Regions from separate parts of the Priestia megaterium genome, predicted to be linked through region 1. Evidence: riboswitches for the same ligand, from Rfam matches in the RefSeq annotation. Region 1 holds a riboswitch; the other holds the start of a gene.
The links. Region 1 has a riboswitch for cobalamin ahead of CEQ83_RS23735 (ribonucleoside-diphosphate reductase subunit alpha). Riboswitches for the same ligand answer to the same signal wherever they lie in the genome.
Positions count from the first base shown of each region.

Region 2: linked by a shared signal. The riboswitch ahead of CEQ83_RS12875 ((2Fe-2S) ferredoxin domain-containing protein) and the one ahead of CEQ83_RS23735 (ribonucleoside-diphosphate reductase subunit alpha) in region 1 are both predicted to bind cobalamin.

Region 1 is NZ_CP023317.1:4,638,079-4,641,600, reverse strand. It holds gene menC (o-succinylbenzoate synthase) at 1-1,033, shown strand, start outside; cobalamin riboswitch at 1,312-1,497, shown strand; gene CEQ83_RS23735 (ribonucleoside-diphosphate reductase subunit alpha) at 1,631-3,522, shown strand, end outside.
Region 2 is NZ_CP023317.1:2,558,665-2,562,186, forward strand. It holds gene cobJ (precorrin-3B C(17)-methyltransferase) at 1-1,344, opposite strand, end outside; gene CEQ83_RS12875 ((2Fe-2S) ferredoxin domain-containing protein) at 1,358-1,738, opposite strand; cobalamin riboswitch at 1,840-2,019, opposite strand; cobalamin riboswitch at 2,138-2,316, opposite strand; gene CEQ83_RS27075 (hypothetical protein) at 2,463-2,621, opposite strand; gene CEQ83_RS12880 (M42 family metallopeptidase) at 2,974-3,522, opposite strand, start outside.

The DNA.
Region 1 (3,522 bases):
TACGGTCCAGGATCGAGAATTGATTTTGCTTGAAGTAGAAGATGAAAAAGGATTTACAGGATGGGGAGAAGTCGTTGCTTTTTCATCTCCTTGGTATACGGAAGAAACGATTCAGACATGTTTTCATATGTTAGACGATTTTTTAATTCCTTCGCTTCTTCACCAGCAGCTTCAAAAACCAGAGGATGTTCAAAAGTTATTCAAACCTCTAAAGCGGAACAACATGGCTAAAGCAGCTTTGGACTGTGCTGTATGGGATTTGTATGCAAAGCGCCAAAATAAGCCCTTAGCTGAAGTAATTGGCGGAATAAGGCCTGCTGTAGAAGCTGGAGTGGTAGTTGGCTTAAATGATATTTCCATCATGAAAGAACAAATAAAGACTTATATGAAAGATGGTTATAAGCGCTTTAAAGTGAAAATTAAGCCAGGCGCTGACTATGAGCTACTGAAACAAATTCGAGATGAATTTCCAAGCATTCCTCTTATGGCTGATGCCAATTCAGCCTATACGTTAAGCGATAGTGATTCATTGAAAAAACTAGATGAATTGAATTTAATGATGATCGAACAGCCGTTAAGTTCGGATGATATCCTTGATCATCGATTATTACAAAAGCAAATGAAGACGCCGATTTGCTTAGATGAAAGTATTGTGAGCTATGAAGATGCACGTCATGCAATCGAACAAAAAAGCTGCAAGATTATCAATGTGAAAATCGGTCGAGTTGGCGGAATGTCTGTAGCAAAAAAAATTCATGATTTATGCGCCCTACACGGTGTAAGGCTTTGGGTTGGCGGAATGTTAGAAGCCGGGATTTCACGAGCTCATAACATCGCCCTTGCCACACTGCCTTCTTTCACGATACCAGGTGACATTTCTGCGTCGTCTCGCTATTGGGAAAAAGATATTATTAAGCCCGAAGTAGAGGTAGAAGCCGGAGTAATAAAGGTGAAGGAAAAACCGGGGATAGGATACGATATTGATAAAAAGTTTATCAAAACAATCACAGCATTTGAAAAAGAATACAAATAATTAAAAACCGTTTTTTATGAAAAACGGTTTTTTTATTGATGTTGGCAATGTTTAGTAGAAAAATAGGACAAATTTTTTAAAAAGAGCACATTGTTCCATCAAGCGTGTCAAAACATGTTATGATGGAGTAGTTTGATGAAAAAAGTCGAAGGATTTTATCGTAAAAAACAAAATTATTTTTGAAAATAGGTTGATAGTTTTCTAAGTTGTCCTATATAATGTGTTTATAACATAACACAATATGTTGTTTGTTAAACAATAATAAAATACTATATTTTGTGTTTTCCAGTGAAAAAGGTGTCTGATAAAAAGACTTAAAAGGGAATTTGGTGAAAATCCAAAGCTGTCCCCGCAACTGTGAATGCTGATGAAATAAGGAGATCCACTGTGAGTAAACATCATGGGAAGGCCTTAAAGTAAAAAGAAGCATAAGTCAGGAGACCTGCCTTTTTTATGTCGTTTTATCTTCTTCGGGAGGTGAGAGGGTAGAGCGAGGATTGAGAAAAGACTTAGTGTCTTCTTCTATCTTCGTTCTATTCGCTCACCGAGGTACGGTGAGCGATTTTTTATTTTGAAGTGAAGAGAGGAGCCATATTTATGGTGAATACATTAAAGCCTACAATTCTACATGAATTAACTGCATATATTGAACGTTTAAAAAAAGAATTTACGCAACTTGATTTTTCTTTGTATGAGGAAAAGGTTATTCAAACTGTTACAGTAAAGGAAAATATGACGGACGAAAAGGTTGCAAACGTACTAATTTTGGCAGCCCTAGAGCGTATTTCAATGGAAGAACCAGATTGGACGTACGTGGCGGCAGACGTCTACTTAAACGAACTATATCGAAAAGCAGCGGACAACCGAGGTTATGATAAAAAAGAGAAGTACGGTTCGTTTTATCAGCTTATTCAAGAACTAACAAAAATCGGCATTTATAATAAACAGCTATTAAAAACATATACAGAAGAAGAAATTAATGAAATTGCTTCAGTCATTATTCCTGAACGCGATCGTTTATTTACATACATTGGATTGCTGACATTAGCAGATCGCTATTTAGCGACATCACATGATAAGCGTGTATACGAATTACCGCAAGAACGTTTTCTTATCATTGCTATGACGCTGATGTCTCAAGAAAAGAAAGAAAATCGAACAGCATTAGTAAAAGAAGCGTACTGGGCGCTTTCTAGTCTATATATGACGGTTGCCACACCAACACTCTCAAACGCAGGAAAGAGCTACGGACAGCTATCTAGCTGCTTTATTGATACGATTGATGACAGCTTACGCGGTATTTATGATAGCAATACAGATTTGGCCACGCTTAGTAAAAATGGAGGCGGAATTGGTGTCTACCTCGGTCATATTAGAAGCCGAGGAAGTGATATAAAAGGTTTTAAAGGCGTATCATCAGGAACAATTCCATGGATGAAACAGCTAAATAATACGGCTGTAAGTGTCGATCAGCTAGGTCAACGACAAGGAGCTATTGCTGTATATTTAGATGTTTGGCATAAAGACATTTTTTCATTCTTAGACGCGCGTTTGAACAATGGTGATGAACGCCAGCGCACGCATGATTTATTCACTGGCGTATGTTTGCCAGATTTGTTTATGGAAAAAGTAGAAGCACGTGAAGACTGGCACTTATTCGATCCTCACGAAGTTCGTACGCTGATGGGCTACTCGTTAGAAGATTTTTATGATGAAGAAGAAGGCAGCGGTTCGTTCCGCACTCGTTACGCTGAGTGTGTAAACAATGAACAGCTTTCAAGAGAAACAGTGCCTGCTATTGAGATCTTCAAGCGCATTATGCTTTCGCAGCTTGAAACCGGAACTCCTTATATGTTCTATCGTGATACGGTTAACCGAGCTAATCAAAACCGACACGCGGGCATGATTTACTGCAGTAACTTATGTACAGAAATCACGCAAAACCAAAGTACAACGGTCGTAACAGAGGAAATTACGGAAGACGGAAAAATTATTATTACAAAGAATCCGGGCGATTTTGTTGTATGTAATCTTTCTTCTATTAACTTAGCGAGAGCCGTAACTGAAGATGTACTTGAACGTTTAATTCCAATTCAAGTACGCATGCTTGATAATGTTATTGAGTTAAATGATTTGCCGGTACTTCAAGCAAAGCTAACGAATCAAAAGTACCGCGCAGTAGGGCTTGGCACATTTGGCTGGAACCATTTGCTTGCCTTAAAGAAAATAGCATGGGAGACAGATGAAGCGGTAGCATATTGCGATGAATTGTATGAACAAATTTCTTACTTAACCGTGCAGGCAAGCATGAACTTAGCTAAAGAAAAAGGCGCATATCCATTATTTAAAGGCTCAGATTTTGAGTCAGGCGCTTATTTTGAAACACGTGAATACACGAGCGAAGCGTGGAGTGAACTGCGTAGCGAAGTTCAAAGCAATGGGATAAGAAATGGATATTTAATGGCTGTAGCACCTAATTCATCAACATC
Region 2 (3,522 bases), 2.1 Mb from region 1:
TTGAACAGCACCGTAACAGGCCATACCGCATCCATTAATACCAAGCTTCAGCTCTTTTGGCATGTCCATTCCACCGAGACGCTTTTGTAATTGTTCCGTATGCGGGATGGCGTCACTTTTTTCTCCATCACAAAAATCACACGCTTTAATTGTAAACACGTCTCCGACTGGAGATAGTAAAAAGGAAGCTGATTGGAGCTTTTTAATAATCACATCTGGCTGAGCCGTTGGAATTTGCAGTTTGATTTGATGGTCAGGCGTATACTCCATCGTACCTTTTTCACCAACAACTTCTGCTAGTGTTGTCATTTGAACGGGCGTAAACTTCTTATTTGCAAGCCCTGGACTAACTGCCACTTCAAAAATAGACTCAATTGGCTGGTGTACGACCGGTGAAGTAGTTTCACCTAAAATTGCTTGAAGCGCTTCTTCTGCCAGAGCTCGTGAAGCTGCTTTTTCTTCTTTTGTGTTCTGAACATCTTCAATAGCTGAAGCCGTTTGCTTTACAGTCTCCTCTTGATCAAGAGCCCATGGTTCTGCTTCTTTTCGAAGTCGCTGATGCGGTCTTAGCGGCTGCTCTGTTTGGTTGAGGGTATATTTACGCTGATACCCGCGCGGTGTAATCATTAAGTCATCGTAAAAGAACGTAGATGAATTTCCGACAACAACGGTAGTCAGCATGCCTATTTCATGATTTAACATGTCTTTTAAATTGGTCATTACCACTTCTTCACGGTCACGATAAGCGCTTTTCACAAGACCAACAGGCGTATCGGGGGAACGGTATTTTAATAAAATCCTTTGCGCTTCCACAATTTGTCTTGTGCGTCTTCCGCTTTTCGGATTATAAAAAGCTACTACAAAATCTGCTTGTGCAGCTGCTTCGATTCGTTTTTCGATTAACTCCCAAGGCGTAAGGTGGTCACTTAAACTAATCGTACAGGCATCATGCATCACGGGCGCCCCAAGGAGGGATGCGCATGAATTAATAGCCGAAATGCCAGGAATCACTTCCAGCTCTACGCCCGTTTCTTTTTTCCATCCTTTTTCAATCAACACTTCATACACAAGGCCGGCCATTCCGTATACTCCTGCATCTCCGCTTGAAATGACCGCCACGGTTTTTCCCGCTTCAGCTTGCTTTACGGCTTCTTGTGCACGGCTTACTTCTTCGGTCATTCCTGTACTAATAATTTGCTGATTCGTTAATAGTCCTTGAATTAATTCCACATAGGTTTTATAACCAATGATCATATCACTTTCTTGAATGGCTTCTCTTGCTCGCTGTGTAATATGTTCAAAGCTTCCTGGGCCGAATCCAATAACTAACAGTTTACCTTTCATGCTAGCTCCTCCTTTATGCGTTACTTTTTACTTTGTCAATTCCTTCTATGGAGTCACTCTTTTCCGGAGAAACAAAACCGTTTTGATCATATTCATAAATAAGTGATTCCTTTATACTGCAGCCTCCTGCTAAATGTTCTTCAACAATTCGATGAGCTACGTTTTCAGTGACCTGCTTGTACCAATCTCCTGAAGGGTACACGATAGCTACAGGAGCATCTTTGCATCTTCCGTTACAGCGCGTACGGGTTGTGTGAACCGCTTCATCTAGATTCAGTTCAGTCACTTTATTTCGAATAGCTTGAGTGGCTTCTTCTCCACCTTTTCTCATACAGCTGCTTCCATTACAAATCAATACGTGATGTTTTGTTCCATTTAAGTTCCACGTCGTCACACTTATTCGCTCCTTTACTAAAAAAACGCCTCTATCAATGATAGAGGCGCAGAAAAATTCAAACTAAGTTTTTGCACTTCCACCTATATCCCGTAGGGTAAGCTTCGCATTAGAAAAAGGCTGGTTTCCTGACTTCGATTCATCACTTGATTGCGCCTTCCCGAATACAGTGGCATATGCAATCAGCTCCTCTTCACAGTGGCGGGTACCGCGCTGGCTTCACACCAGACTTCCCATTTAACGCAATGTGAACATTGCGCACCTTTTTTGCACGATATGTAGTTTTGTGCTACGAGAAAAACCCGCTTCGCTAATATGCGAGCGGGTAAAACGTCAGAATAAAAGTGTACACGAATGCCACTTTAAGCCAACGTTTCCCTTCCCGCTCCCCGGAGAAATAGAAACTTCACAATAAAGACAGGTCTCCTGACTTGTGTATCATTCTACTTGAGAACCTTCCCGTGATTTTTCCACAGTGGTTATACTCGTTCGTCCACACTTACAGTTGCGGGGGCAGTACTGGTCTTTCACCAGTTTCCCTATTAAGCCTTCTTGGCATCTTTACTGTTGCTGTTTGATATATATGAACCTTTTAAACTATCAGAATAATAGAAGTAACTACCATATCATAGCGTACATTTTTTTTTATTTCAACTCTATTCTTTTCGTAAGATACAAGAAGCTATGAAAAAACAAGAGCATAAAGTCAGCTCTTGTTTTTTCATTATATAGCTACTAATGTTAAATGAGGATCATTATAATACACGACTTCTGAAAGAACTTTACAGCCATTTGTTTTTGCAAAAGCTTCTCTCGCCTGCGTTTCAGTTTCAAATTCAAACATTTTCATTTCTTTTCCAGCATATACCGTCAGTACCCACATGAAAAGATTCGCCTCCGATTATTGTAGTGATCGCTATATCCACATTATGACGAAACCATATCCTTTTGAAAACCCATTCTACAAAACTTGTCACAAGAAACTTTTAAAAATTTAAAAACATTTTAACTTCTGTAAATGAACAAAATGTACAAAAGGTTTAAGCCGTATTATACCTCTTTAAAAAAGGTGCTTTTTTTACCAACTGTTGCTTCACCAGTAAAAAAATATATAGTATTTATTAAAAAAAGAAGCCGGACAGCCGGCTTCTTTTTTAGGAAAGGAAAGTACAGACATCACAGTCCCGTACTGCTCTTTGTTTTGCATAAAAATACACTAATTAAATATTCCTTTCTTAAAGCAGAACCATGTTCGATTGCACATAGTGGTAAAGAAGCTTGTACGTATGGTTTAATGAATCTTGATGCGTTCTCTCAAACGCATGAGAAGAATCAATTCCTGGACCAATTAAGCCGTGTACGATGTCATGCCCGGCACGAATAGCAGCAGAAGCATCTGATCCGTAAAACGGATAAATATCTAATTTGTACTGAATATCATGCTGCTTAGCTAGCTCCACCAAATGCTTTCTCAAACCGTAATGATATGGGCCGCTTGAATCTTTTACACAAATAGACACGGTGTATTCATCAGTAGATTGTCCATCTCCCATGGCACCCATATCAACCGCTAAGTATTCTACCGTTTGAGGCGTAATATTAGAATTTCCTCCGTATCCAATTTCTTCATTATTTGAAATAAGAAAGTGCGTAGTGTATGGCAGTTCGATCTGCTCTTCTTGAATTGTTTTCATGAGCTGAAGCAATAAAGCTACGCTTGCTTTATCATCGAGATGACGAGATTTAATAAAACCGCTTTTTGTTATTTCTACACGAGGATCAAA